DNA from 3 places in the Microbulbifer sp. THAF38 genome. Region 1 is predicted to be linked to each of the others. Evidence: predicted binding sites of a transcription regulator. Region 1 holds the regulator's gene; each other region holds the start of a gene.
What was found. Region 1 encodes LexA, which represses DNA repair genes until DNA is damaged. Its sites were predicted from a motif close to ACTGTNTNTANANACAGT; they were not measured.
Positions count from the first base shown of each region.

Region 1 (9,688 bases):
TCAAAATCCCGATTAAGCTCCATATATAAACTAAACATTTGTACCTTATCGCACTCCCAATACTCAACTGTCTAACGCGGCTTCACGCGCTAATGAAGGAATATCGGCAATATGAACTGTTGAGGTCGGGAATGCACAGGAGGCGCCATGGCGCTCAATAATATTGAGGACATTCAACAATACATCCTGTTTGATTTCATGGTATCTCACCCACTCGGTAGTTCTGGTAAAGGTGTATATAAAGAAATCCAGGGATGAGGCAGCAAAACTATTAAAATTAACAATAAGAGTCCGGTTGGCATCTATTTCCGGGTGATGCTGTAACATTTTCTTAACATCCGCCACGATCTGCGCCATCAAATGGGCATCTTTGTAACGGATACCAATAGTTTCAAAAATCCTGCGATTGAGCATCCTTGAAGGATTCTCGACAGATATTTGGGTGAATACGCTGTTGGGCACATAAACCGGTCGCATATCAAAGGTGCGAATACGGGTTAAGCGCCAGCCAATGTCCTCGACGGTGCCCTCTATCTCTTTGTCCGGCGAGCGAATCCAATCGCCGACCGCAAAGGGCCGGTCAAGATATATCATCAGACCACCAAAGAAGTTCGCCAGCAAATCCTTAGCGGCAAAGCCAACTGCCAGCCCGCCAATGCCACCGAAAGCCAAAACACCGCTGACGCTATAGCCCAGGAACTGCATAATCACAATGCCTGCGGTGATGGCGATCGAAGCCCTCACCAGCTTGCCAATGGCCCTAACCGTGGTGGCATCCATCGGTTTGCCAATGTAGCGGGGGTTACACAGGTTGCGTTCCGCACTGTGGGAGAAGCGCCAAGCGAACCAGGAGAGCACCAGGATAAGACCTATCTCGCGGGCGGGCTCCGCCAGGGAAAAAATCTCCGACCCCGTTGCTAGGCCCGCACGCTGGGCAGCAACCGTCAGGCCCAGTAGCCAGATTAATACCTGCCCAGGTGGGGAAAGAGCCCCTACCAGCGCATCATCCCAAGGATTGACGGTCTTCTCAGCCCTGGCAGCCAGCTTTTGCACAAAGCGTCCAAAAATCCATGCCGCCAACGCGGAAGTCAATACAATCAAAAAAACAGAGACTATCCAGACCCGGTTATCACCCAGCCAGGACAACAGCACACTCTCTACGGACTCCACGATTCCCCCTCCACTCATAAAGCTGACTCCACTCCACCCAAATAGGCTTCAGTCGGGTTAAAAGCCAGCACATCTCAATTACTGCATTATTGAAGCTAACCAACTGCGCGTTCTACGCCAGCGCTCACTATTTTCAAGTTCCGCCCAGGAGGTGATTGAGGGCTTGCCGCGCATCGCTTTCAGGCGCTCACTGGACTCCGCTGCGGGCTTAAAATTCTGTAGTCCAGCGAGGGACTCCAAAGCCCCGGCACGATTGTTACAGACCACCCCCATATCACAACCCGCCTCCAGTGCAGCTCGGACCCTCTCTCCATAACCTCCGGCTACACCCGCCCCCTCCATCGACAGATCGTCACTAAAGATGACTCCATTAAACCCAAGTCGCCCCCGCAAAATATCCCTCAACCAGTATCGGGAAAAACCCACAGGCTGACTATCAATGTTGACGAAGCGAATATGGGCAGGCATCACGGCATCCAGCTCACCAATACCAATAAGCTCAATGAAGGGCAAGGCATCGGAATCCATAACCCGCTCCAGAGTCCGCTCATCCTGTGGAAGCTCCACATGACTGTCTTCCAATACATGGCCATGTCCGGGAAAATGCTTGCCAGTTGAGGCCATACCGGCCTCATGCATTCCTTGAATAAATGGCCTCGCAATAGCCGCCAAGCGGCCGGGGTCTGGACAAAAACTGCGGTCCCCAATCACCCGGCTATGGCTATCATCCGCATCCAAAACGGGGGCAAAACTGAAGTCCACCCCTGCCGCCAGTAACTCCGCAGCGAGCAACCAGCCCACATCCTGCAACTGTGTTGCAGATGCCTCTGCAGATAATTTCTGCATGGAAGGCAGGCGAGTAAAACCCTCACGAAATCGCTGGACCCGCCCCCCCTCCTGGTCAACAGCCAGGAGAATCTCCGGACGTATAGATCGAATATCGGCAATCAACGCCTGCAGCTGATTGCGGTCCCGGTAATTGCGTGCAAAGAAAATCAAGCCACCCACAAGCGGGTGACGTAAGAGCTCACAATCCTCATTGGTAAGCTCCAGCCCCTCAATATCAATCATCACTGGTCCAAGTGATGCGGACATACTCAATTCCTCTTATATTCGACAGCTCTATGGCTTAACTGGCCTCCACCTTCAGCATCGCAGAAGCGGCCGGCACAAGACGCTCCAGGGTTTCCGGCAAACTGCTCTGAGCACCAAAATCCTCTCTCAGAATAGCCTCTATGGCATCGTAGCTCGACAAGGTGAAGATAGTGGCTCCCAGCATGAAATACAGGCGCCAGTAGAACGTAACGGGGTCAACCCCTGGTAAGGCCTCAGCCAGCAGGCCGGCAAAGCGCCGGTAACTTTCACCGTAACGAGACACTATAAAGCGACGTAAGTGCCCCTGAAACTGTGTGTAGGCCAATCCCAGCAGTCGCATAAAGCGCTGCGGATCGAGCCCTCGCTCACTCAAGCCGCCCAACCCCACCTTATAAAGGCTTTCTAATAGCCCCTCTACCCTAAGCGGCTGGCCAGAAGCAATACGCCAATCGAGTTCTGACTCTAAAGCCTCGGTAAATGGGGTCAAAAAGCGCTCAAAGACCGCCTGGATCAGCTCTTTTTTTGAGCCAAAGTGGTAATTGACTGCCGCCAGGTTAACACCTGCTGTGCTCGTAATCGTTCTGAGAGAAGTTTCCGTAAAACCGCGCTCGGCAAATAGCACTTCAGCTGCGTCCAGTATCCGGCTAACGGTGTCCGTCTGGCTCATATATCAAACCATCATTTAAAACAGTTGTTTAACTCTGGCCAGATTAGCATATTCCTCTGCCAGTCGAACTGTACAAAACACCTTTAGAGGTTCTGATCGCTTATCAGCACCTACAGGGAGAAAACTTCTCACAGCTGAAACAGACGTGTTGCTGTATCACTCAAGAGGAGATTCGTACTGATGCAGTACAACTGCTAATACCCCCCTCCTGGATACTGCAACTCAAAGTTAAGCGCTTTGGGAAGCTACCCGAAAGATAGAGGGGACAAGAAAGGTTAATTCAACTCAGAAACAGGAATTCATGAACACATGAACAAAAGAAACGGCTGGGACAATCCATCTTTGCGACCCGAGTCCATCTGAATTGCAGCAGCCAATCAAAAATTCAACCTTTGAGACAAAGCTGAAATATCATGGGCTGCGATCATAAATTGAAGAAACTTAATCTGTAGCGACAAACCACTTCGCGGCATTCACTTTTTTTGAATAATCGATAATTGTTCTTCTGCAAGCTTTTTTAGTGCCGCCCTATCAATTTTGCCAGTGGGGTTGAGAGGCATGCTATCCAGGATTATTATCACTTCAGGGGCCTTGTAACCGACACGCTCTCTCGCACAATCAATCACATCCTCAACACTTGGCGCAGTGACACCGCTCTTCAGCGTAATAAAAGCCCACACATCCTCTCCATGAACATCATTGTGAACGCCAACTACTCCAGCGAGATCAACCGCTGGATGCGCCATAACAGCTTCTTCAATTTCCTGGGGTGAGAGGTTTGAGCCATCTCGGACGATAATCTGCTTTTTTCGACCACGAAACCAAAAATAACCATGAGAATCGACACGCATAATATCACCGGTATCAAACCAGTCATTCTCAAGCACCGTTCGAGTTACTCCAGAATTAGCCCAATAACCAGCCATCACCGGCGCTCCACTGAGCCAGAGGTTACCATCTGTATCAGGGGCAACCTCCCTCCCCTCGCCATCACGTAAGCAAGCAATATAACCTGGAGAAACCTTACCAACGGACCCAGCCTTCTCTATTGAACTGGAAGGATTGAAAAGGCAATCTGGAGCCTCTGTGAGCCCGTAAGTCTCCTGGATCATCAGACCAGTCTTGCGGACAAATTCAACTGCAAGATTGAGCGGAAATTTATCACCACCAGTGACACACAATCGAAGTGACGCGAAGTCTTCACGCTTTGCATCATGATTGCGCTCCATCGAGATAAAAGCTGCGGGAATCATTACCAGCACAGTTGGCCGGCAAGATCGCAATAAGGAAAGAATTTCTGGTCCCTCAAAACTTTGAGGAATGACTACCATTGCACCTACAGAAAATGCAGCCATGGCTGTTGAAAGTGACCCCACATGTGCAATTGAAGCTCCTGGTAAAACAACGTCATTGCGTGAAAGGTTTAGAGCAATAGCAAAACTTGCCACTATAGACCCGAAAGAAAACTGACTGTGTATAACACCCTTCGGCTCTCCGGTACTGCCGGATGTAAAGAAAAGGAATGCACAATCCTCTAAATCTGATGAGGGAGGCCCAACCGCTGGCAATCCAGAATCAACCAAACTTTCAAAATTCCAGGTATTTTCAAGAGCACTCTCAAAAATAAGAATACCTTTACTCAATCCGCTAACAGATTTATTAGATCGAATATCCTCTCTAAGCTCCTCATCTACGCACAAGGCTACTGCGCCACTCACTTCAAGTGCACGATCAATTTCGGCTGAGGTGTAGCGATAGTTTAATGGAACTGCAACTAGCCCTAGCTTGATGCATGAGAGAAGAAAAATAAGCATTTCGCCTTGGTTCGGCATCAAAGATGCAAACCGTTCACCTTGACGAAAACCCTTCGCTGCCAGCCTCTCAGCCAAAGTATCAATATCTCTTTGCAATTCTCGCCAGGTCCACGCTCGACTGCTGCAAAGTAGTGCTATCTCATCTGGCTTACTATCTAGAGAGACCTCTAAGAGATTCTTCAAGTCCGCGGGCTTTAGTAGGGGGTCTCCATAAAAAGGCACAGTTTGGCGTCCTATTTAGAATGCAGGCTAGCTAATAAGTAAAAATACCCCTAATCACAAGCGATCAAATATAAGAATAATAGCAGGCTCATTAATCAGTCTGACACGCATTACAAACCGCTGAAACTGGCACCTGGTGATCAAAGGGGAGTATACGATGGGCAATAGCTCGGAATAATCAAAGCCCCAAAATAGAGAACCCCCAGGGTGTTTGACTAGCTCTGAAAAATTACCAGAGCAATAGCCAAACCTCTTCAACCCCAACAGAAACTTACAATTTTTTAAATTATTTTTGACTTTCTCTGCCGCGCAAATACTTCAAAATCAAGTGTACAGCCTCCTCGACGGTATCCACGATATGGAATAAATCGAGATCGCCTGAATCAATACAACCCTTTTCCAGCACTGTATCCACTAACCAATTGTACAACCCACCCCAATAGCGCTCCCCAACCAGCACTATAGGAAATCGCCTTACTTTTTGTGTTTGCACAAGCGTTAAAGCCTCAAACAATTCATCCAGAGTGCCGTAGCCTCCAGCTAGGCCAACAAAACCGGCGGCATGCTTAACAAACATAAATTTCCGCACAAAGAAATAACGAAAGTTCAAGCTAATATCCTGATACGGATTGGCTGCCTGCTCAAAAGGGAGTTCAATATTTAATCCAATTGAGGGGCCAGACTGCCCAAAAGCCCCTCGATTACACGCCTCCATAAGACCTGGGCCACCACCGGTGATTACCGGTATCCCCTCGGCAGCCAAAAGCCCCCCAAGCTTTACCCCCTGCTGGTATTCCAAACTATCCTCTGTGAAACGCGCGCCACCAAAAACCGTTACAGCCCCTTTTAGTGCAATTAGACGCTCAATCCCATCAACTAATTCCGACTGTATACGTAGAACCCTCCAAGCCTCGGGCATCTTTGCATCAAGCATTATTGTTCTCCCTTGTTCTCTCGTGCTGTCAGCTCTTTCAACTACTCTTTTTTTCACTCATTGTTTTCTTAATCAATGTAGCAGCTTGAATCGAGGCAAGGGGCGGGTTTGCGCAAACCTAAAATCTGTATATAATCCCAGCAACTGTATAAAAATACAGAAACTCTAGGTAAATCTATGACCAATCTCACCGCACGTCAGACTCAAGTATTAGAGCTGATCAAAACCTACCTGGATGACACAGGCTACCCCCCCACCCGCGCAGAAATTGCCCAGGAACTGGGCTTTCGCTCACCCAATGCCGCAGAGGAACACCTCAAAGCATTGGCGAGAAAAGGAGCCATTGAGATGGTCGCCGGCGCCTCCAGGGGCATTCGAATTCCAGATCACCAATCCGGTCTTCCCATCGTAGGACGTGTCGCTGCAGGCCACCCTATCCTGGCCACAGAGCATATTGAGGATTATTGCGACCTGCCCGCCAGCTTCTTTCACCCGCCGGCAGATTATTTACTCAGGGTGCACGGCATGAGTATGCGCAACGCAGGTATTCTCGATGGGGACCTGCTGGCCGTACAGAAAACCGAGCAAGTCAGAAATGGACAGATTGTGGTTGCCCGGATTGATGATGAAGTAACTGTTAAACGCTTCCGCCGCAAAGGCAATCAGGCAACTGTGCAACTACTACCCGAAAACGAAGACTTTGAGACTATCCAGGTGGATATGCGGGATAAGAACTTTGTGATTGAAGGGCTCGCGGTGGGCGTGATTCGCCAAACCCCTTAAGAGTAAACAGTTTACCAATGTCCATATACAACAACAGCGGCTTTAAGCCGCTGTTGAAACACTTTTACCTGCTCACCTTACCATAGATTAGATCAATGAATCGTATGGTTAACCGGCATTGATTCTTCCTCTTCGAAGTAACCAGGCTCCAGGTCATCAAGGTTCTGCACAGCTTCTATACCCGCTTCCAGCATTGCCCGAGCCACTGCTACTTTGTGCTTTCGTAAAAATTGGAGACTCTCGGCTGAGAAACGAATACTCACCAGAGGGTCCTCCTCGTGACCGGCGCGGCGTAGAGCCACATCGCCATTGGCCAACTCGATAATCTCAAAAGTTTCGGAGGACATTAGCTTTCCCTTCACTGCACATCAGTTTGCGCCCAGTGTACCACAGGCAATTTAGAAGTTTCAGTGGGTGCAAACAGATAGACAGAAAGGGAGCGAGGAGCCCTCAGCACTCCTCAAGATTGGCACGCTGCCTGCCTACCAACTCACTTAATGCAGCGTGCCATTTGAGCAGCACTTCGAAGGAAAGATCAACAACCACAGGGCCCGCGACATTGTGCGCTGGTATCAGATTGCCGCCCTGCCCCTTATCTTCCGCAAGCGGAGGCAGCCGCAAGAGTTGATGCCATGCACGTAAAAACTCGCTCAGCCAACTCCCCGGCTCTGAGACCAACAACTGCAATTCCCTTACTTCAACACTGGCTTTCCCCTGGCTGTGCAGGCTATCCACAATAACCTGCAGGGACTCAGGCTCAAACCCCAGTTGCAATTGATGGGAAAGCTCAGCCAGGAAGGCCCGGTAAGCTTTCCACAATTGCAACAGGGCACCTTCTTCAAGAGCCATTCGCTGAATAGCAGAGTCAAAACTACTTGTAGCAAGCAGTTGGCTCTTGCGTAGCGCGGATGTAACCAGGCCAGTGTAGGGATTGCTCATTTACTTTTTTGCCGCCACTTTCTTCGCTGCAGGCTTTTTCTTAGCTGCAGTAGACTTACTTGCCGCCTCAACCTTCCAGGCGCCATCTCGATAGAAAGCCTTCCAACCCGTCGCCTTTCCATCCTCCTCGGACTGGACATATTGCTCTTGGGTCTTGCGACTAAAGCGAACCACGGTATCCCGCCCCTGATCATCCTGTGCAGGTGCAGAGAACAAGAAACTGTACTTGGGATCGATCTCACTTTGGTGAGGTAGCAACTCTTTGACCAGCGGTGCGCGGGTTTCACGGTTTTTCGGGAACTGACTGGCAGCCAGGAATAACCCGGAGGCGCCATCACGAAGAATGTAATGGTCTTCAACCTTCTGGCATGCCAACTCAGGCATGGGCACCGGATCCATCTTCGGTGGTGCCGGCTGGCCATTCTTCAACAGCTTACGGGTGTTCTTGCAAGCTTCATTAGTGCAGCCAAAATATTTACCAAAGCGGCCAGACTTCAGCTGCATATCGCTTCCGCATTTATCACACTCAATAATCGGGCCGTCATAACCCTTGATTTTGAACGTGCCCTGCTCCACCTCGTATCCATTACAGTCCGGATTGTTACCACAGATATGCAGTTTGCGATGCTCATCGAGCAGATAGCTATCCATCGCCGTGCCGCACTTGGGACAACGGCGCTTCTCCCGCAGCTGACGGGTTTCTGCATCCTCATCCTTATCTGCGTCTATCGCCTCATCACCGGAAACCAGATTCATTGTATTGGTGCAACGCTCCTTGGGAGGCAGCGCATAACCGGAGCAACCCAGGAAAACACCGGTAGAACCCGTACGAATCTGCATATGGCGACCGCACTTACTGCATTCAATATCGGTATCCGTCGGCGTGTTGCGACGCATTCCCGCATCGCTGGACTGAGCCTTTTCCAGTCGCGAAGAGAAGTCCTGATAAAACTCATCAAGCAGCTGCTTCCAACCTTTATCGCCGTCGGCGACCGCATCCAGGGATTCCTCCAGGTTTGCGGTAAAACCGTAGTCCATCAGGTTTTTAAAACTTTCACTGAGACGGTCGGTGACAATATCACCCATTTTTTCCGCATAAAAACGGCGGTTCTCTAGCCGCACATAGCCACGATCCTGAATAGTGGAAATGATCGAGGCATAGGTTGAGGGTCGGCCAATACCGCGCTTCTCCAGCTCTTTTACCAGGGCTGCTTCACTGAAGCGAGCTGGTGGTTTCGTAAAGTGCTGTTTCGGGTCTAGCTGCTCTAGTGAGAGCTTTTCACCCACCTTCACATCAGGCAGCACTAGATCCTCATCTTTTTTACCTGCCGGAGGCGCGACCTTGAGAAAGCCATCAAAGCGAATCACCCGACCGCGAGCACGCAACTCAAATTCACCAGCGCTCACCACAATAGAGGTTGAAGTGTATTTCGCCGGGGTCATTTGACAGGCAACAAACTGTTGCCAAATCAGGTTGTAGAGCCGCTCTGCATCGCGCTCCATACCGGAAAGCATATTAGGGGCGACACGGACATCGGAGGGGCGTATTGCCTCGTGCGCTTCTTGTGCCCCCTCTTTGCTGCTATAGCTATTGGGATTTTCCGGCAAATACTTATCGCCGAAATTCTCACCGATATATTGCCGGGCCGACTCAACCGCCTCTTTACTCAAATTAGTCGAATCGGTACGCATGTATGTGATATGACCAGCTTCGTAGAGGCGCTGCGCTAGGGTCATAGTTTTCTTAACACTAAAGCCAAGGCGATTGCTTGCCGCCTGCTGTAGCGTCGAAGTAATAAAAGGGGCCCCTGGCTTGGAACTCGTAGGTTTGTCATCACGAGCACTGACAACAAAATCACTGCCCTGCAACAATTTAACCGCGCTTTTCGCATCGACTTCATTGGTAGGGCGGAAAGCTTCTCCAGCCTGCTTTTTAACTTCAAGGCGGAGCTTGTTCGCTTTGTTTGTGGCGGTATCGGCGAAGAGCGTCCAGTACTCTTCCGGGATAAAGGCGCGAATTTCACGCTCGCGCTCAACCACCAATCGCACGGCTACCGATTGCAC
Region 1 covers NZ_CP045369.1:1,972,886-1,982,573, reverse strand. Annotated here, with positions in the region: gene FIU95_RS08480 (mechanosensitive ion channel family protein) at 64-1,188, opposite strand; gene nagZ (beta-N-acetylhexosaminidase) at 1,249-2,265, opposite strand; gene FIU95_RS08470 (TetR/AcrR family transcriptional regulator) at 2,300-2,932, opposite strand; gene FIU95_RS08465 (class I adenylate-forming enzyme family protein) at 3,406-4,968, opposite strand; gene FIU95_RS08460 (TIGR00730 family Rossman fold protein) at 5,255-5,902, opposite strand; gene lexA (transcriptional repressor LexA) at 6,080-6,685, shown strand; gene FIU95_RS08450 (hypothetical protein) at 6,778-7,032, opposite strand; gene FIU95_RS08445 (DUF6586 family protein) at 7,136-7,624, opposite strand; gene topA (type I DNA topoisomerase) at 7,625-9,688, opposite strand, start outside.

Region 2 (9,688 bases), 1.8 Mb from region 1:
GTTTATTCAGTTCCGCTTCCAGGTTTTCCCCCAGTTGCGCAATAGGGCCAATGCCCACTTCTTTCTTGGAAAAGTTGATAAAGCCCAATACCAGCGGCACCTTGGCGCTGCGCGCGATATGGTAAAAGCCGGATTTCCAGCGCTCGCTCAGGCCGCGAGTGCCCTCGGGTGGAATGGCAATGATCAGTTCCTTGCGCAGCTTGAACTGGCGGACGGTGGCATCCACTAGGTTGTTGGCCTTGCTGCGGTCCACGGCGATACCGCCAAACCAGCGCATGGGGCCTCCGAGGGGGAATTGGAACAGTTTATCCTTACCCATCCACTGCGGAGTCATCTTCAGTTTAAGTGCGGCCAGAATAAAGTAATAGCCGTCCCAATTTGTGGTGTGAGGAGCCCCAATCAAGACATATTTTTTCAGCTTCAGGGATTGCTGATCGCCTTTGACGCGCCAACCGTGCAGCTTCAGCAGTAGCTTGGCTACCTGGCGCAACATCGGTGTGACAACCGGGGTGTTAAAAATCGTTCTCTGCATAAACTCGGCCGATACTACTCAAACAAAGTCAAACAAGCGGCCCAGTATATGGTGACTTTCGCTGCCACACCCAGTCATATTTGGTCTATTTGTCCTAAAACGGCATTTATCACCGGCTGGCCGGCTATTTTGCCGGATTGTTGACGGTTATTTATTGATCTACGCGTAATGATTGCCCACCTCCTCAGTGGGAGGGGTGGGCTGTCTTGCTGGTCAGTTCGATAATGCGTTCGGTGGCTTGTCTCGATGGCTTGTAATGGACGTTGGGTTCAGCTCATAGCGCCCTGGTCAGCATCTCCTCCGCGTGAGCCAGTGACTGGGGGCTGGGTTGTCCGCCCAGCATGCGCGCGATCTCCTCGCGGCGCTCGTCATTTTTTAGCTCGCGCAGGGCGACAAACGCCTGTTCCCCATCGCTGTGTTTCTCTACCAGATATTGGCGGTGGGCCCGCGCCGCCACCTGTGCTAGGTGGGTGACACAAATCACTTGGCCGCTACAGCCATTGCGGGTCTCACCAAGCTGGCGCAGCAGACGGCCAACCACATCACCGGTGGCACCACCAATGCCCACGTCCACCTCATCAAAAACCAGGGTGGGGGTGCGCGAAGTCTGCGCCGTCACCACCTGAATGGCGAGGCTTACCCGAGAAAGCTCACCGCCGGAGGCAATCTTACCCAGGGGGCGCGGTGGCTGGCCGGGGTTGGTGGAAATCAGGATTTCCACCTCTTCCAGGCCGTGGCTGCAGGGTTTATCCAGAGCCTGTAGGGCAAGTTCGACCTTGGCGTGGGGCATAGCCAGATCCACCAGCTGTCGGTTAACTGACTCAGCGAGTGTTAACGCCGCCTGTTGCCGCAACTTGCTCAGCTTTGTGGCGACAGTGCGAAATTCCTTTTCTAACTTGCTGCAGGTGTCGGCGAGGCGCTCCAGGGTGTCCTCGGTGCCGATATCGTCCAGCTCTTCTTGCAATTGTCGCTGAAGAGCGGGTAGCTCAGTGGGCTGCACGCGGTGCTTACGCGCAGATTGATAAATTGCGCTAAGGCGTTCCTCAACTTCGGCGAGCCGCTCAGGGTCCATTTCGAAACGGTCGATATGCCGGGATAGGGTGCCGGCCGCTTCATCAATCTGGATGCGCGCGCTATCGAGCATTTGCGCCACTTCAACTAAGGCCGGCGCCTGCTCGGGCATGGCGGAAAGCAGTTGCAGGGCGCGGTGCAGCTGTTCGGCAATATCCCCCTCTCCACCAGACAAAAGCGCGGCGAGTTGATAGCTGCCATTAAGAATGTCGCCGGCATTAGCCAGCTGCCGTTGCTCACTCTCCAGCGCTTCTATCTCGCCTTCGCTCAGATCCAGCTGCTCCAGTTCACGCAGCTGGTACTGCAACAGGGTTCGTCGGGCCTCGGCCTCCTCGGCACTGTCGGCCAGATTGCGGTAGCGGCGGTACTGGTCCTGCCAAGTCTTGTAGCGGCTGCGGGTCTCGGCGGTCAGCTCTTGGGCTTGGGCGAACTCGTCGAGCAGGCGGCGGTGGGTTTCCTTTTTAAGCAGGGATTGGTGTTCGTGCTGGCTGTGGATATCAATCAACTGTTCGCCCAGGGCGCGCAGCTGCAACAGGGTGACCGGCTGGCCGTTGATGTATGCCCGTGAGCGGCCATCGGCACCGAGAGTGCGCCGCAGTATGACTTCCTGCCCGCTATCCAGCTCCTGGGATTGGAGCCAATCGCTCGCACTTGGGTAGCCGGAGATATCGAAGGTGGCACAGATATCGGCGCGCCGGGCACCTGCGCGCACCAGTTCGGCGCTGCCGCGGCCGCCCAGGGCGAGCCCTAGGGCATCCAATGTGATGGATTTTCCCGCGCCGGTCTCGCCGGTGAGCGTGCTGGTTCCGGGACCGAACTCCAACTCCAGTTGGTCCACCAGGGTGAATTGGCTGATAGACAGGTGCAGCAACATAGGTATCGCTTTTATGTCCTTGTTGTATCGATAGGCTCGCGGCCCACTTTGTAGTGGTTATTTATACAGTATCCCCATCCGGTTAGCTATAGGGGCTGGGCCACATTACCCTGCCGGAATGCCTGGGCGCTAAAAACCACTTGAACTGTGCGGGGATGGCCCCATATAGCCCCCAGAGCCCGCGGGACGGGCCCAACTCATTACTGACAGAGTCGACGCGACGGAGAAAGCAGTGGCCAGAGAGCGCAGCGAAGAAGATCAGATTACCGAGGGGGTGCAGCCGGAAGCCCTGGCTGATGAGCACCTGACAGGGGCAGACGAGGCGGTTTCCGCGGAAATTGAAGACCCCTCCGCAGCCGAGCGAGAGCAGGCTGAAGAAGCCTTGCACGAAGAAGCCGAAAGTGCGGATGCGCTGCACGATGAAATTATCAAACTGCAAGAGCAGTTAACGGTGCAGAAGGACCTCGCCCTGCGCGCCCAGGCCGAGGAGCAGAATGCTCGCCGTCGTGCTCAGCAAGATGTGGAGCGCGCACGCAAATTTGCAGTAGAAAAGCTACTGCAAGATTTACTGCCGGTTGTAGACAACCTGGAGCGTGCCCTCGCCACTATCGATACCAAAGATGAAGCCAACAAAGCGCTGGTGGAAGGTATCGAGCTAACCCACAAATCTTTCGTCGATACCTTGACGAAAAATTCCGTGGAAGTTGTCGATCCGGCCGGCGAGCCCTTCGACCCGGAATTGCATCAGGCTATGACCCAGGTGCCGAACGGGGAGGTGGAGCCAAATACGGTGATGGACGTGTTTCAAAAAGGGTATCGCCTCAACGGTCGCCTGGTGCGCCCGGCCATGGTGGTGGTTAGCAAAGCGCCGTAACGGCAGGTGTGGAAAACGGCCTTGAATTTTATCGGCCGGCACCAATATAGCTGACAACAGAAGAATTATTCGCGCGTTGTAGACAGAACAAATCTGGCAGCGCGCATCAATCGAGGATTTTACAAATGGGAAAAATTATCGGCATCGACCTGGGTACTACCAACAGCTGTGTGGCGGTACTGGATGGTGACAAAGCGCGCGTAATCGAGAACGCCGAAGGCGATCGCACTACGCCTTCTATTGTTGCCTTCACTGACGACAACGAAATCCTGGTGGGCCAGTCCGCCAAGCGTCAGGCGGTGACCAATCCCCAGAATACCCTGTTTGCGGTTAAACGTTTGATCGGCCGTAAATTCAAGGACGACGTTGTCCAGAAAGATATCAAGATGGTGCCCTACACCATCACCGAAGCCGACAACGGCGACGCTTGGGTAGAAGTGAAAGGCGATAAAAAAGCTCCGCCGCAGATCTCTGCCGAAGTACTGAAAAAAATGAAGAAAACCGCGGAAGATTTCCTCGGCGAGAAAGTTGAAGCTGCAGTAATTACCGTACCGGCTTACTTTAATGACTCCCAGCGTCAGGCTACCAAAGACGCCGGCCGCATTGCTGGCCTGGATGTGAAGCGTATTATCAACGAGCCGACTGCAGCTGCACTGGCCTACGGCCTGGACAAGCAGGGTGGCGACCGCACCGTAGCGGTATACGACCTGGGTGGTGGTACTTTCGATATCTCCATCATCGAAATTGCCGACGTGGATGGTGAGAAGCAGTTTGAAGTACTGTCCACCAACGGTGACACCTTCCTCGGTGGTGAAGACTTCGACCTGCGCCTGATCGAATACCTCGCAGACGAGTTCAAGAAAGACCAGGGCATCGACCTGAAAGGCGACCCCCTGGCAATGCAGCGTCTGAAAGAAGCTGCAGAAAAAGCCAAGATCGAGCTGTCCTCCAGCCAGCAGACCGAAGTGAACCTGCCGTACATCACTGCAGACGCCACCGGTCCTAAGCACTTGGTGGTTAAGCTGACCCGCGCCAAGCTGGAAAGCCTGGTGGAAGAGCTGGTAACCCGCTCTCTGGAGCCGGTGAAAATTGCCCTGCAGGACGCCGACCTGTCCGCTTCTGGCGTAGACGAAGTGATCCTGGTTGGTGGTCAGACTCGTATGCCGCTGGTTCAGCAGAAAGTCACCGAGTTCTTCGGTAAAGAACCGCGCAAAGATGTTAACCCCGACGAAGCCGTTGCCATGGGTGCTGCTATTCAGGGCGCGGTACTGTCCGGTGACGTGAAAGACGTACTGCTGCTGGACGTAACCCCGCTGACTCTGGGTATCGAAACCATGGGTGGCGTTGCGACTCCGCTGATCGACAAGAACACCACTATCCCGACCAAAAAGTCCCAGGTGTTCTCTACTGCGGAAGATAACCAGACTGCGGTAACCATTCACGTGGTACAGGGTGAGCGCAAGCAGGCTTCCCAGAACAAATCTCTGGGTCGTTTTGACCTGGCCGATATCCCGCCGTCCCCCCGCGGTGTACCTCAGATCGAAGTGACCTTCGATATCGATGCCAACGGCATCCTGCATGTGCACGCGAAGGACAAGGCGACTGGCAAAGAGCAGTCCATCGTGATCAAGGCCTCCTCCGGTCTGTCCGAGGACGAGATCGATAAGATGGTTCAGGACGCCGAGGCGAATGCCGAAGCGGACAAGCAGTTCGAGGAGCTGGTGCAGACCCGCAACACCCTCGACGGTCTGATCTCTGCCACCAAGAAGACCCTGGAAGAAGCCGGTGACAAAGCCACCGCTGAAGAGAAGTCTGCGATCGAAGCGGCGATCAAAGAAGCGGAAGAGGCGGTGAAAGGTAACGACAAGGCTGCTATGGAAGCCGCTACCAATAAGCTGACCGAAGCTTCCGGCCCGGTTGCGCAGAAGATGTACGCCGAGCAGGCCCAGGCCGCTGGCGCTGAAGGTGCCGCTGGTGCAGGCGCTCAAGGTGAACAGCAGCAGTCCTCCGCTGGCGACGATGCGGTTGACGCTGAGTTCGAAGAAGTAAAGGACGACAAGAAAGAAGGTAAGTAAGCGTTCGCTTGCATTTCCGGCGGCAACTTTTACAGTAGCTGCCGGAGAACTTCAGGGGCGCGGCGCCTTACTTTCAGAGGCCCGCGCCCTGTGTTGTTTCAGGTATCCGTCAAAATTTGCTGTGATTGTGCAGTTTGGCGGTGCTCCGCACGCGGAGTTTAGTTAGAAACCGAGAAGTAGAAAGAGTTTGGCCGTTCTTGATGCCGGACCAGAGAACATAGTTTTATGTCGAAACGCGATTATTACGAAGTCCTCGGCGTCGAGCGTGGCGCTTCGGATGCAGAGCTGAAGAAAGCCTACCGCCGGGTGGCGATGAAGTTTCACCCGGACCGCAACCCCGATGACGCGGAAGCCGAAAACAAATTCAAGGAGGCCAACGAGGCCTACGAGATACTGTCCGACTCACAGAAGCGTGCGGCCTACGACCAGTTTGGCCACGCCGGTGTGGAAGGCCAGATGGGCGGTGGCGGTGCCGGTGGTTTTGGCGGCTTCTCCGATATCTTCGGCGACGTATTTGGCGATATTTTCGGTGGGGGCGGTGGCGGCCGTCGCGGCGGCCCTGCGCGAGGTTCCGACTTGCGCTATGACCTGGAACTAGACCTGGAAGACGCGGTGCGTGGCACCACGGTCAAGATTCGCGTACCGACTCTGGCTTCCTGTGATACCTGCCATGGCTCTGGTGCCAAGCCCGGTTCTTCACCGCAGACCTGCGGTACCTGTGGCGGTGCTGGCCAGGTGCGTATGCAGCAGGGTTTCTTCTCTGTTCAGCAGACCTGCCCGAATTGTCGTGGGCGCGGCTCTATTATTTCCGACCCCTGTGGCAGCTGTCACGGTCGAGGTCGAGTAGAGGAAACCAAAACTCTGTCGGTGAAAGTGCCGCCCGGTGTGGACACTGGTGATCGTATTCGCCTGTCTGGTGAGGGTGAAGCCGGTCCCGATGGCGGCCCCGCTGGCGATCTGTATGTGCAAGTCGTGGTGAAGGAACACGAGCTGTTCCAGCGCGATGGCAAGAACCTCTACTGCGAAGTGCCGATCAGCTTCTCCGCAGCCGCCCTCGGTGGCGAGCTGGAAGTACCGACGCTCGATGGCAAGGTAAAACTGAAGATCCCCGCTGAGAGCCAGACCGGCAAGCTGTTCCGCCTGCGTGGCAAAGGGGTAACTCCTGTGCGCGGTGGCGCCACTGGCGACCTGCTGTGTCGGGTTGTTGTGGAAACACCAGTGAACCTTTCCAGCAAGCAAAAAGAGCTGCTGCAGGAGTTCGCCAACACCCTCAGTGAGAAGAAAAATGCGCCTCGTCAGACCGGTTGGTTCGAAGGGGTGAAGAACTTCTTTGGAGATATGAAGCTTTAATTCTAAGCGCGTATCCCTAATCGCTATTCGACCATCGGCAACCTAAAGCTTGTCGTTGTTTAACTGACGAGCACCTTTGAGAGGTTAAAAGTAGGAAGAATAGCGAAAGCTAGCCCGGTGTCCCTGCCGGGTTAGTTACCTTGGCCAGATCGGGCCCTCAGGCGAGCAGCCAGCTCCATCAAAAATTCGTGCTGAATCTTTCCCAGTTCCTTCATCTGTTGTTGTTTTAGTATCCCTTCCAGCTGTTTGTTTGTTTGGCCGGTGATCGTGGCCAATTGCGCACCGATTTCCCCGCGCTGCTTGGGAGTCAAAGTCAGCTTAGGGTTGTTCAATACGCCATAGCGTTCCAGCACGGCCTTTTTTTCTACAAGGCTCTTTTGCATGATGGGCAGCACTATTTTTTCCTGGCCAGGGGTGAGCTGCAGACGCAGCGTCACCCAATCTGTTATGTCGTCATACTTCTCCCAAAAGTCTGGGTTTGTGCTTTGCTGTTGTGCGGATACAGGCGCACTGCCAAAGGCCAGGGTTAAAGAGATAACCACCACCAATAAATGTGGCAGGTGGTTTGATCGAATCATAAGTCGCATGTTGGCGCTCCATTTACCCCTCTGGATTAAGCCTAGCATCGCGGTTTGTCATCGCTTTCACTGCGTTGCAGTTAGTTGGTAATAAAGTTGTGCCTTGTTATTTCCTCATGCAGCAATCTCATGGCCAGGGTAATCTCAGGTATAAGTGATCACTTTTAAAGGCGCTGTTTTTGTAGCTGCCCTCAGGTGGAGCGGGGTAAGATTCGCAACCTCATGGGCGTAGACAGGAGTGTTGTTGTGGCAGTAAAAATAGCGATTAGCGGATTTGGTGGGCGAATGGGCCGGGCTCTGGCGGAGGCACTGACGCTCACTGGGGAAGCGGAGCTCAGCGCCGCTGTTGTCCGGCCTGGTTCCAGCCTGGTGGGGGCCGATGCCGGTGAAGTAGCGGGCTTGGGCCGTAATGGTGTCGCCATTGTGGATAACCTGGAAAAAGCCGAGTTTGATGTGTTGATCGACTTTTCCGCGCCTCTCGCGACCCTATCAAATACTGCTTATTGCGCCACTCACAGTCGCCCCATAGTGATAGGTACTACAGGATTTACCGCGGAACAGAAAAGCGAAGTACTCGCTCACGCAAAAAAAATTCCACTGTGCCTGGCCAGCAATTTTTCCACAGGCGTAAACCTGTGTTTTAAATTGCTGGAGACCGCTGCAAGGGTAATGGGTGAGGATGCGGATATTGAAATCGTCGAGGCCCATCACCGCCATAAAGTAGATGCCCCCTCTGGCACGGCTCTCAGTATGGGGGAAGTGCTGGCCGAGACCCTGGGGCGTGATCTCGACAAAGTGGCGATCTACGGTCGCGAGGGGCAGACTGGTGCTCGGGAGCGCGATACCATCGGCTTTGCCACTGTGCGAGGAGGAGATGTGGTTGGCGAGCATTCGGTGATGTTTCTCGCCGAAGGCGAGCGAGTTGAAATCAGCCATCGCGCCAGCAGCCGTCTTTCTTTTGCTCGCGGCGCAGTGCGTGCCGCACTGTGGCTGAGTGGCGATGATTACTCGCAGCGCACCCCTGGCCACTACGATATGCGCGATGTGCTGGGATTAAATTAATTTTCCCTCTGCAATAGTTTTATTCGTGGGTTAGCCTCGGGTTAACTTCGTAGACTCTGCCCATAAGCTGATCGGTAATATGGGTTAAATCAATGCTGTGGATTGGCGAGGCCTGGCCTCGCAATGGATAACAGTAATTCGGGTCGTTTGCTCGCTCGATAAACCAAAAAATATTTTGAGGATTTTTTCGTTTGGAAAAAAAGCTGATTGTCGGTAGCGAAGAGTGGTGTGCTTTTCCCGGTCTGGGAATTCCTGCGATTAAGGCTCGGGTGGATTCCGGGGCTAAGACATCTTGCCTGCATGCCTACAATATTCAGACGTTTAAGCGCGATGGTGAGCCCTGGGTCAGCTTTGAGGCGCATCCATTGCAGCACCAGCGCCGCCCAACGGTGCGCTGCGAGGCCCGAATGCTGGATAAACGTGTGGTGCGCAGCTCCTCCGGTGAATCTGAGCGGCGCCCAGTGATTCGTACCGCACTTTCCATCGGCGGTAGCGTTTGGGATATCGAGCTGACCCTGACCAATCGTGACAGCATGGGTTATCGCATGTTGCTCGGGCGTGAAGCGATGCTTGGGCGCATGATGGTGGACCCTTCGGAGGGTTTCTGCCTGGGTGATTTGCCACAAAGCCAGCTGGATGAATTTTATCGGGACGAGCACCATATCGCCGGCACAGGCCTGCGTATCGGTTTGCTGGCTTCCAATCCAGACCTTTATAGCAACCGCCGCATTATGGAAGCGGGTGCCGAGCGCGGCCACCGTATGACCTTCCTGGATGTTCGCCAGTGTTATATGAAGCTGGATGCGGATGAGCCCGAGGTGCATTACCGCGATGGCAGAGTCCTTAACAATCTGGATGCCATTATCCCGCGAATTCGTCCGAGCCAGACCTTTTACGGTTGTGCCCTGACTCGCCACTTTGAGAGTCTGGAAGTGTTTGCCCTGAATGGTTCTGCGGCGATCAGCCAGTCTCGGGATAAGCTGTTTTCCCTGCAGCTTTTGCAGCAGAGCGGCTTGAGTATCCCCACCTCCGGTTTTGCCAACTCGCCGGTGGATACCAATGAGCTGATCGAGATGGTTGGCGGCGCGCCACTGATCGTGAAACTGTTGGAGGGGACCCAGGGACGCGGTGTCGTGCTGGCGGAAACCCGCAAAGCGGCGGAGTCGGTCATTAACGCGTTTAAATCCCTGAAGGCCAACCTGTTGGTGCAGGAGTTTATCCGCGAAGCTCAGGGCAAAGACCTGCGTCTGTTCGTGATCGATGGGCGGGTGG
Region 2 covers NZ_CP045369.1:3,820,514-3,830,201, reverse strand. Annotated here, with positions in the region: gene FIU95_RS16580 (1-acyl-sn-glycerol-3-phosphate acyltransferase) at 1-532, opposite strand, end outside; gene recN (DNA repair protein RecN) at 807-2,477, opposite strand; gene grpE (nucleotide exchange factor GrpE) at 2,710-3,351, shown strand; gene dnaK (molecular chaperone DnaK) at 3,477-5,426, shown strand; gene dnaJ (molecular chaperone DnaJ) at 5,652-6,776, shown strand; gene FIU95_RS16555 (hypothetical protein) at 6,908-7,363, opposite strand; gene dapB (4-hydroxy-tetrahydrodipicolinate reductase) at 7,601-8,416, shown strand; partial or broken gene FIU95_RS21565 (ATP-dependent zinc protease) at 8,608-9,009, shown strand; gene rimK (30S ribosomal protein S6--L-glutamate ligase) at 9,094-9,688, shown strand, end outside.
Region 2: recN (DNA repair protein RecN) is a predicted target of LexA. The motif match lies at 2,530-2,547, and genes of this name have one in related genera.

Region 3 (9,688 bases), 930 kb from region 1:
GATGGGCCTTATGGCGAAGAGGGCTTTATTTACCAAGCTATGCATCCATTGCCTAAGTTTGGCAAAAACTTCACCCTTGTAGGCAGCTGGTTGGTGGATGACATGGCTGCGGGCATCTCAATTCGTGAGGATAGCAATCTAATAACGCAGGATATGAGTCGCTACCTTCCGCATATTATTCTTTGAAATGCTTGCCAGAAATTTTCTGGCAAGCAATACCGCGCTTTAATTTCTAGTTTCCGGTGTTGTCAGCTGACCACTAAAAATTAACGCTTCAATTTTTTTGCTGAGCCTGTCATACGTAAAGGGTTTCTGGATGCAGTCGAGCACGCCATCGGCAATAACTTCCTGGACTTTACTGTCGACGCTAAAGCCGGTGGAGAGCAATGCTTTTACCTCCGGGTTGATCCGTCGCAAAAAGGCGAATAACTCCTGGCCATCCATACCCGGCATAATCATATCGAGGATTACCAAGTCCACTTGTTCGTAATGTTGCCGGTAATAGGTAATCGCTTGCTCCGCAGATGCGAAAGTGCTCACGCTGTGGCCATTCATTTCGAAGAGTGTTTTTGAATAACTGCGGACAATAGCTTCATCATCCACCACCATAATGCGAAGTTGGCGATTTGCAGTTAAGGACTCGGCCTGACTTGGCTGCTTGTTTGTCTTTGCCTCTGCAATCGGCAGGTACAGATTAAAAGTGCTACCTTCTCCCTCAATGCTGTGGCATTGGATAGCGCCCTTGTGTAAATGGATAGTGCCATGCACTGCTGCAAGGCCCAGTCCGGCACCCCGACCACATTCCTTGGTGGTGAAGAAAGGCTCAAAAATTCTGCGCCGCACCTCGGGGGGCATACCCGTTCCGCTATCGCGAATGGTGATGAGCAAGTAATGCCCGGGCTGTACTTCAAAATCAGCAATAGTGGTGGCCCTTTCAAAAGTGACATTACTGCTGGCAAAACGCAGAATACCTCCGCTTGGCATAGCATCCTTGGCATTGATACCAATATTCAATAATGCGCTTTTTAGCTGGGCGGGGTCGCCCACTACATGAGGCCGACCGGCTTCTAGCTGCTGCTCAACACGAATACGCCGGTCAATGGTGCGCTCGAGCATGGCGCAGACATCGCGGGTAATTTCATGGGTATTACAATCTTTTAGCTGGTAGTTGCCTTTACGGGCGAAGGTGAGCAATTGCTTGGTCAACTCGGCCGCATGGCGTGCAGTGGTGAGGATATGGTTGGTGTACTCGCTGATACGGGGGTCTTCAGCAATCTGTTGAATAACCTCGGCATAGCCGCTGATGCCATGAATCATATTGTTGAAGTCGTGGGCGATACCGCCGGCCAATTCGCCAATAGCCTGCATTTTTTGGGCTTGCCGCAACTCCTCTTCCAGCAGGCGCTGCTTGGTGATATCTGTTCCGATACTGAGAATACCGGTAGGGCGACCATTCTCGTCCGAAAGGATTTTATTGGTCCAGGCAATCCAAACTCTTTTGCCTGACTTGGTAATATTCTCGTTAATATTGTACCGGTGTTCCTGCGGGTGGTCGCACACGTGCTGAATGAGTTGCCGTAGGTCCCGGCCGCTGGATTCACTGGCCGGCACTATGGTGCCTACCAAATGCCGGCCAATAATTTCTGCCTCTGAGTAGCCAAAAAGCTGCTGGGCATACTCATTAAATGAAGTGACTCGCCCATGCCTGTCGCAGCGCATTATGATGGAGTTCGCATGCTCGACCAGTTCGCGATAGCGTTCTTCGCTTTTGCGCAGGGCTTCGTATACCTGCAGGGAGTCCCGGTTTTGGCCACTAGTGACAATGGGGGATGAGGGGAATACCGGCAAGCGGTTATCTTTGATCACCTATTCTCCTCCGGAATTATTATTGAGTATTTTTTCACCAGAAATTGCATCATGTGGAAACAAAAAAGTATATAGGGAACCCAGAGGTTTTTTGATCAGGTTTGCAGTCTTTGCTGACAGGCCGTGATTTATAAACCCTTTTGTAATTGTGTGTTTATATAAATGTGATGCGTATCCGGCTGCGACTCTAAGAAGGGTGCTGGTATTTTTATTAATACTTCCTAAACTTTTCTTCCCTAAATAGTGGCTATGGCCAGGCAACCTGATAGCATTCACCGCCATCTTGAAGACCATTGGATGAATTACTATGCAGCTGCATTCTCGATTTTTCGGGCGCGGCATCGCGGCTTTGCTTTGTGCCTCGCTGTTGGTGTCTGCCTGCGGTGAGAAGAAAGCCGGGAGCGAGCAGAGATCCGCGGATTTTGCTCGCCTGGACGCTTTCCCATCTACCTACTCCGTTACTCAGTCGCGACCGGTACTGATACAGGGCGCTACTCTGCTCACCGGTACCGGCGAGCAGTTGGAGAACACCGACTTGTTGCTGAAAGGTGGGAAAATTGCTCAGATCGGTCAGGATCTCAAGGCTCCGAAGGATGCCCAGGTGGTCGATGGCAAAGGCAAGTGGGTGACCCCGGGCATTATTGATGTGCACTCCCACCTGGGAGACTACCCGGCGCCCTCCATCGAGTCCTCCCAGGATGGCAATGAGATGACATCCCCGAATACCGCACAGGTTTGGGCGGAACATTCGGTTTGGACTCAAGACCCACAGTTTCCATTGGCCCTGGCCGGTGGTGTAACCACGCTACAGATATTACCTGGCTCCGCCAATCTGTTCGGCGGGCGCAGTGTGACCCTTAAAAATGTGCCGGGCCGCAGCGTACAGGATATGAAATTTCCCGGTGCGCCCTATGGCCTGAAAATGGCTTGTGGCGAAAACCCCAAGCGTGTTTATGGAAGTAAAGGCACGTCTCCCTCAACCCGTATGGGCAATGTGGCCGGCTACCGCAACGCCTGGATTGAGGCCAGCAATTACAAGAAAAAGTGGGAAGAGTATGCAAAGAAGGGAGGCGATGAGCCGGAGCGTGATCTCGGCCTCGAGACCCTGGCAGGCGTTCTGAATGGCGATATCCTGGTACACAATCACTGTTATCGCGGTGAGGAAATGGCCGTGATGATGGATATTGCCAAGGAATTTGACTTCCAGATCTCCACTTTCCACCACGCGGTTGAGGCCTATAAAGTGGCCGATCTGTTAGCAGAGAACAATGTTTGTGCGGCGATGTGGGCCGATTGGTGGGGCTTTAAGCACGAAGCCTTCGATATGACGGAGGCGAATATTGCTATCGTCGATCAGGCCAAGGCCTGTGCCATGATCCACTCCGATTCCGGTGTTGGCGTACAGCACTTGAATGAGGAAGTCGCAAAAGCGATGACCGCAGGTCAGCGCGCTGGTTTTGATATCCAGCCAAAAGATGCGGTTGCCTGGATGACCTCTAACCCCGCTAAGGCGTTGGGCATTGACGCGCAGACTGGCAGCCTTGAGAAGGGCAAAATGGCTGATGTTGTGGTTTGGTCCGGTAACCCTTTCAGTGTTTATACCCATGTGGATCAAGTTTTTATCGACGGTGAGCTGATGTACGACCGCTCCGATAAAAAGCGTCAACCACGTAGTGATTTCGAATTGGGTATTCTCGATGCAGAGGGAGAGCGACTGTGAAAAAATTAGCTGTATTCTGTGCGCTGGCCCTGGGGGTGTTGACCGCTGGTGCCTATGCGGAGAGCATCCTGATTAAGGGTGGCAAGGTGCATACTCTGGCAGATATGGGTTCCCTGGAATCTGCTGATGTACTGGTTGTCGATGGTAAAGTGGAGCAGGTGGCTCCTGTCCTCAATGTTTCGGCTGATAGAGTTATTGATGCAAAAGGTAAGGTGGTAACGCCTGGCGTCATCGCACCTATTTCCGAGCTGGGATTGGTGGAGATCAGTGCAGCCAGTGGCACTAACGACAATGCGGTAACTGGGGAAAGTATCGGCAGTGCGTTTAATCCTGTGCCCGCATACAACCCCAAATCTACCCTGATTCCTTTCAACCGGGCCGGTGGTGTTACCAGTGCGGTGGTCTTTCCAGCTATCAGCACTTGGGATGAAACAGCGGTAGCGGCCCAGAGAGTATTCGCCGGGCGTGGCTTTGCCATCAAGCTCAATGGCGAGTTCAATAGCGTCGAAGCCAAAGACGTTGCCCAAAAGGCCTATTTGGGTGAGACCGGAGCTCAGCTAGCAGGTGGCAGCCGTGCGAATGCCTACGCTAAAGTTGAAAATGCGTTGAGCGAAGCTAAAGAGTATCGGGACAACCGCGCGGCTATTCGCCGGGGAGAGTGGCGTGAGTTGAATTACAGTCTCGCGGATCTGGAAGCCTTGCAGCCGGTGATTAATGGTACTGAACCTCTACTGATCACTGCTGATCGCGCCAGCGATATTCTTGCGGTTATCGAACTAGCCAAGGCCTTCGATGTGAAGCTCGTGTTGCTCGGGGCGGCTGAGGGCTGGATGGTAGCCGACCAGCTGGCCCAGGCTCAGGTGCCTGTAGTGATTGATGCAATCAACAACCTGCCCATTTCCTTCTCCAGCCTTGGTGCGCGCCTGGATAACGCCGCTTTGTTAACTAGGGCCGGTGTGAAAGTGGCTATTAGTGGCCCCGACTATGCCTCTACCCATAACGTGTACCTCTCACGTCAATCTGCTGGCAATGCTGTTGCCCACGGGTTGCCCTACGAGGAGGCGCTGAAGTCTATCAGCACTAATGTGGCAGATATCTTCCGTCTTAGCGGTGGTACCCTGGAGAAAGGCGCCACTGCTGATATCGTGGTTTGGAACGGCGATCCACTGGAAGTGACCAGTTACCCTGAGCAGGTATTGATCGAGGGTGAACCACAATCTTTGGTTACCCGTTCTACCCGTTTGCGCGATCGTCACCTGAAGCCTGCCAAGGGCCACGGCTTTGGTTATCGCAACTAGCTTGCTACAAATGGCTGACTATTAAATTAAAGAGCGGGCAAGGCCCGCTCTTTTTTTGCTTGATGAAAAATGAACAAAAAGGTCCAGTCGCCTGCTTAGCATTGGTTTGGTGAGTTGAAGGGAATTAGATATATATTTACTTCCTGTATTAATAAGAAAAAGGAAAGGGCCATGGTGAATATTACAGCGCTGTATGCGAGTCTCTGTGCAATCCTGATTATCTACCTGGCGGGCCGCGTGGTTCAGTTTCGTCGTGCCAAGCGGGTGGGTATCGGTACTGGCGATGATCGTTTTAATGAGATTCGTGTGCGTGTGCATGGGAATGCGGTGGAATATACCCCCATTGCACTGCTGCTTCTGCTACTTGCGGAGCTGGGAGGGTTGCCCGGTTTGTGGCTGCATGTTTTTGGAATAGCATTTTTGCTATCCCGAATTTTTCATGCGTATGGCCTGACTGCAGGCAAGGGCGGCACCCATACTGGGCGCTTTTTGGGTACATTGATCAGTTGGCTGGTGATACTTGCCCTTGCGGTGATCAATATCGTGATATCGGTAAAGTCCCTGTAAAAGCAGCAGTGCCATTAGTGAGAATTCCAGGTGAATATCTCTGGCGACTGATGATTATTATTTGATAAGAGGCTTCAGAAAGCTTCTGAAGCCTAACAAAAAAGCCCGGTTAACCGGGCAGAGTACAGGGATGAAACTTTAAACTTCTACCGGAAAATTCTTCAGGTAGTTTTCACTGGTTCGCGGCAAAGGGGGTAACAGTTTCGTCTGAGGACTCTTCGCTGTTAACCTCTTCTTCCAGCAGAACTTCTGGTTTGCCTTTGCAAGCTTTGGCCAGTGAATCGCGACGCTTGGCCAGCAGCAGGCCAATTTCCTCGCTCACCTGCTCGTCAATGCCTTCAATACTGCGCTCAATTAGCGTGGTAATGTTGGCAGCAAGCTCCAGCATCTTATCGTGTTCTTCAGCATCTTTTTTGTTGTCGAACATTGCTCCGTCTCGATCGCATTTCCAAACAGCTACTACGGCCATGATATGCCTCCCAATTGCCCTTCAGACATTCCAGTTTGTTTGTATGGCCATACGGTAACTGTATAAATATTCAGTGTCAATGGTGACCGAGATCGAAGTGGCGTCTATTTAATTGCGTTCAAGAGAGTCACCATTGCGATGGTTTGCCCGCAGGGACATGTCACAACTGTCATAATGCACACCTGCAGCCGGATGTAACCCCCCAGGCATCCCGGCTGCAAACTCCGCACTATACAGGCCCGTTTTCGGGCCTGCTTTTTTCTCGGGCGCTGTTGATCGTTGCTTGCGAGTAGTAAGAGACGAGCCTGGTGGGCTCGGAAAGAGAGGTGAATGGGCGCGCAGCGCCCAGCCATTAAATAGTGAGTACCAGGCGCGCGGCTAGGCCGATCAGGAGTAAGCCAAACAGTTGCTGGATACGGTGGCCGAGATGCTTGCTAACCAACTGGCGTTTGCGGCTGGCATGGACTGCCAGGGCAACGATGCAATACCAGAGAGTGTCTACCCCAGACACCATGGCAGCCATCCCCAGTTTGGTGGTGAGGGCCTGCTGTTCTGAGACGAACTGGCTGAATAGGGCGGTAAAGAATACTGCAATCTTGGGGTTAAAGAAGGCGACCCCAAAACCCTGAAGGATTGAGCGGCGAACACTTAGGTGGGGGGCTTCCAGCTGTGTGGTTCCCGAGCCGGGAGCCGGAGCCCTGAAGGCCTTCCAGCCCAGGTATACCAACATAGCCGCGCCGCCCCATTGCAGGATGCTGAACAGTAGGGGGGAGCTGGTGATCAGAACCGCGAGCCCGAAGGCTGTCAGAGCAGCGTAAACGGCAACCCCAGCACCGTGGGCTATGGCACTGGCGAGGCCCTGTTGCAGGCCGGAGGCCGAGCAACGCATTACGATTAATAAGCTAGGGCCTGGGGACATGGCGCCGAGGGCGCAGATGCCCGCAAGTGATAACCATCCGAGTAAATCCATTATTTAAAGCCGCCCCCTTGTGCCAGCCAATACTTCTCATCTTCTGTGGAATCGCGGCCTAAGGCCGCATTGCGATGCGGAAAGCGACCAAACTGCTCGATAATCTCCTGGTGGGCCAGGGCATATCGGTAGTGGGTGGCGAGATAAGGAGCGATGGCCTCATCACCCCCGTACTGCTTCTGCAATTGTGCGAAGTATGCCACGGAGCGCTGCTGGATTGAGTGTTTTTCGCTGTGCTCCAGGGGCATGCCGACAAAAACCTGCTGAAACAACCCGAGCTTTTGCTCGTCTCCCCGCTGCAGAATCGTCTCACTGATTTCGAGAGCCAGGGTATCTCCTTTGAAGGCAAGGTAGGTGCCGCGGTGAATATTGCGGGCGAACTGATCGCACAGCAGCAAAAGGGCCAGCTTACCCATAAGGCTCTGGCGCCAATGATCCAACTTACCCTCTATGGCCAAATTGGTGATCTCAGCGAAGTCTTCTGCCATTTGCCGGTCCAGCTTCTGATCAGCCGAAAACCAGCGCTTTTGCAGTTCCTCAGTGGGGCGGTGATCCAGAGAGGGATCACCAAACCAGAAGGTCAGTATTTCCTTGATATCAGGCATCAATGGGCTCCTCAGCGATGATGGGCCGATTATTACGACATTTGTACTTGATGGTCCAGCTGAGTAAGGACGAGAACTCTCTAAAGGAGGAGTCAAAAAAATATTTTTGCGCTTGCATCCAAAATCGTTTCTGGCCCCGTCATAGAGGTGTACAAGGAAAAGCGATCTGGAGGTCACAATGTTTACTGCGGGATCATTTAAGAAGGTACAATTTTGCGCCGTACTGATATTGGCGCTTGGTGGCATGCAGGCCGGCCAGGCCAGGGCGGCCGAGCTGGGATTCTCTGTGGATGATATCCATAGACAGCTCACCGAGAAGACGGACCAGCACTTTTTGCAAAAGCTCAATGAGTGCAAGGTTCGCAGTGAGGTTGAGGGTGGCGGACTCCCCTATCCGGTGCGAATTGCTGAGGAGAGAGCTCCCCAAGGTGCTACCCCTGGGCCCTATAGCCGAGGCCGCATTACGGTTATGTAGCATTACACGGTTTCCCCGAGCCGACGGTTTAACAGTACAAAAAGACAACGATTAGAGAGTAACTAATGAGAGCGAGAAATTCACAATCCTTGCGGGCAGTTACCTGCTGGCTGGCAGCGCTGGCAGTAACTTTTACCGCTATGGGCAGCTGGGCACAGGATGATAGCAACACTATCCCCGAGCCGCCGAAGCCGCCAGCTATGGAAAGTGAGGTACCCAAACCAGATTCACGTGTACGCATTATGCGTGATGAAAAGGGGGTGCTCACGATCAAAACTGAAGGAGAGGACGGTGAGCGCAGCGAGGTTCAGGTGGACCTAGGGGCTGAGTTTGGTGGCCCCTTGAGTCAACGCATTATTGAGAAGCTCGAACGCAAGGGCATTCTCGATGAGCGTGGGCGGGTGGCCGAAGAGGCCCTAGACCGTGTGCCAGACAATGTAGAGATCGGTTTATCCAAGAAATATGACGCTTCTCATAAGAGCTGGGAGGAGTCTCACTCAGATTCTGGTTTCCACCAAGTGGTGACTTTGCCAGTACTGGCTCTGCTGTGTGTGTTCGGTATGCCGGTACTGATTGTGTGGCTGGTAACCCGCAACAGCTACCGCAAAAAGCAGCTGGTGATGGAAAACATCAATCGCATGGTGGCAGAAGGTCGCGATGTGCCATCGGAAATGCTGGATATGCTGGAAGGCAACACTCCCAACAATTCCGCAGATAAAGGTTTTACTCTGATTGCGGTAGGAGCTGCGGTGTTTATCTGGCTTTCTGCGATGGCTGGGGTAGGGGTAGGTAGCCTGGGTTTGATTCCGTTATTTATCGGCCTGGCCCGCTTTATCAACTGGAAGCTCGATAACAAGCAGGCGTAAGGACCGGAATATGGACCTCAATGATGAGGATTTGATCAGGCGCACCGTCGAAGACGGGGACCAGCGGGCTTATGCCCAGCTGGTTCGTCGCTATCAATCTCAGCTGCGATTCTCGCTCCGTCAGCTGTGTGATGGCGACCAGGGCCTGGCAGACGATATGGCGCAAGAAGCCTTTATTAAGGCCTACAAGGCGCTGCCGGCATTTCGGGGAGATGCCCGGTTTAGCACCTGGTTGTACCGTATCGCCTACAATCTCGTCATGAGCCACAAACGCAAGAACGCCCCAGAGGTGGACCAGGAAGCGGTCGATAGGGCTCAGGCGGAAGAGACAGTGGAAGAGTCCCAACGTTTGGGCATGGCTAGAGATCTGAACTCCGCAATGGACTCCCTTAGCGATGCCCAGCGCCAGGCGATACATCTGTGCATGCAGCGGGGCTTCTCCCATGAGGAAGCGGCGAGTATTATGAAGTTGCCGCTTGGTACGGTAAAATCCCATGTCAACCGCGCGCGGGCAAAGCTTCAGAGCTTGTTACAGCCGTGGCGCGAGGAGGTGGTCAATGGTTAACTTTGAGCAGCGCAATACGAAAGGTAATGCCTTGGGCGATTTAGCTATAGAGGGCAAAGACCCACAGTTCGATGCATGGCTGGCAGAGCAGCTGCAGTTCGATGAACCCTACCTGGACGATGACGGTTTTTGTGAAAGCGTCATGGCCAAGCTGCCCGCTCCCACCAAGCATAATGAGCGTCGCGCCAGCCGGTTTCAGTATATCGCCGTACTGGCGGCCTCGGGCATCGTTGCCTGGCAGTTTCCATTCGGCGAGGTGCTCAGTGAAGCCGCTCGTCAGTCAATTA
Region 3 covers NZ_CP045369.1:2,902,110-2,911,797, reverse strand. Annotated here, with positions in the region: gene FIU95_RS12300 (glutathionylspermidine synthase family protein) at 1-186, shown strand, start outside; gene FIU95_RS12295 (PAS domain-containing sensor histidine kinase) at 226-1,866, opposite strand; gene FIU95_RS12290 (hypothetical protein) at 1,867-2,148, opposite strand; gene FIU95_RS12285 (amidohydrolase) at 2,174-3,586, shown strand; gene FIU95_RS12280 (amidohydrolase family protein) at 3,583-4,884, shown strand; gene FIU95_RS12275 (MAPEG family protein) at 5,056-5,451, shown strand; gene FIU95_RS12270 (YebG family protein) at 5,624-5,920, opposite strand; gene FIU95_RS12265 (LysE family translocator) at 6,273-6,890, opposite strand; gene FIU95_RS12260 (DUF924 family protein) at 6,890-7,495, opposite strand; gene FIU95_RS12255 (hypothetical protein) at 7,674-7,970, shown strand; gene FIU95_RS12250 (DUF6249 domain-containing protein) at 8,036-8,836, shown strand; gene FIU95_RS12245 (sigma-70 family RNA polymerase sigma factor) at 8,847-9,401, shown strand; gene FIU95_RS12240 (hypothetical protein) at 9,394-9,688, shown strand, end outside.
Region 3: FIU95_RS12270 (YebG family protein) is a predicted target of LexA. The motif match lies at 5,978-5,995, and genes of this name have one in related genera.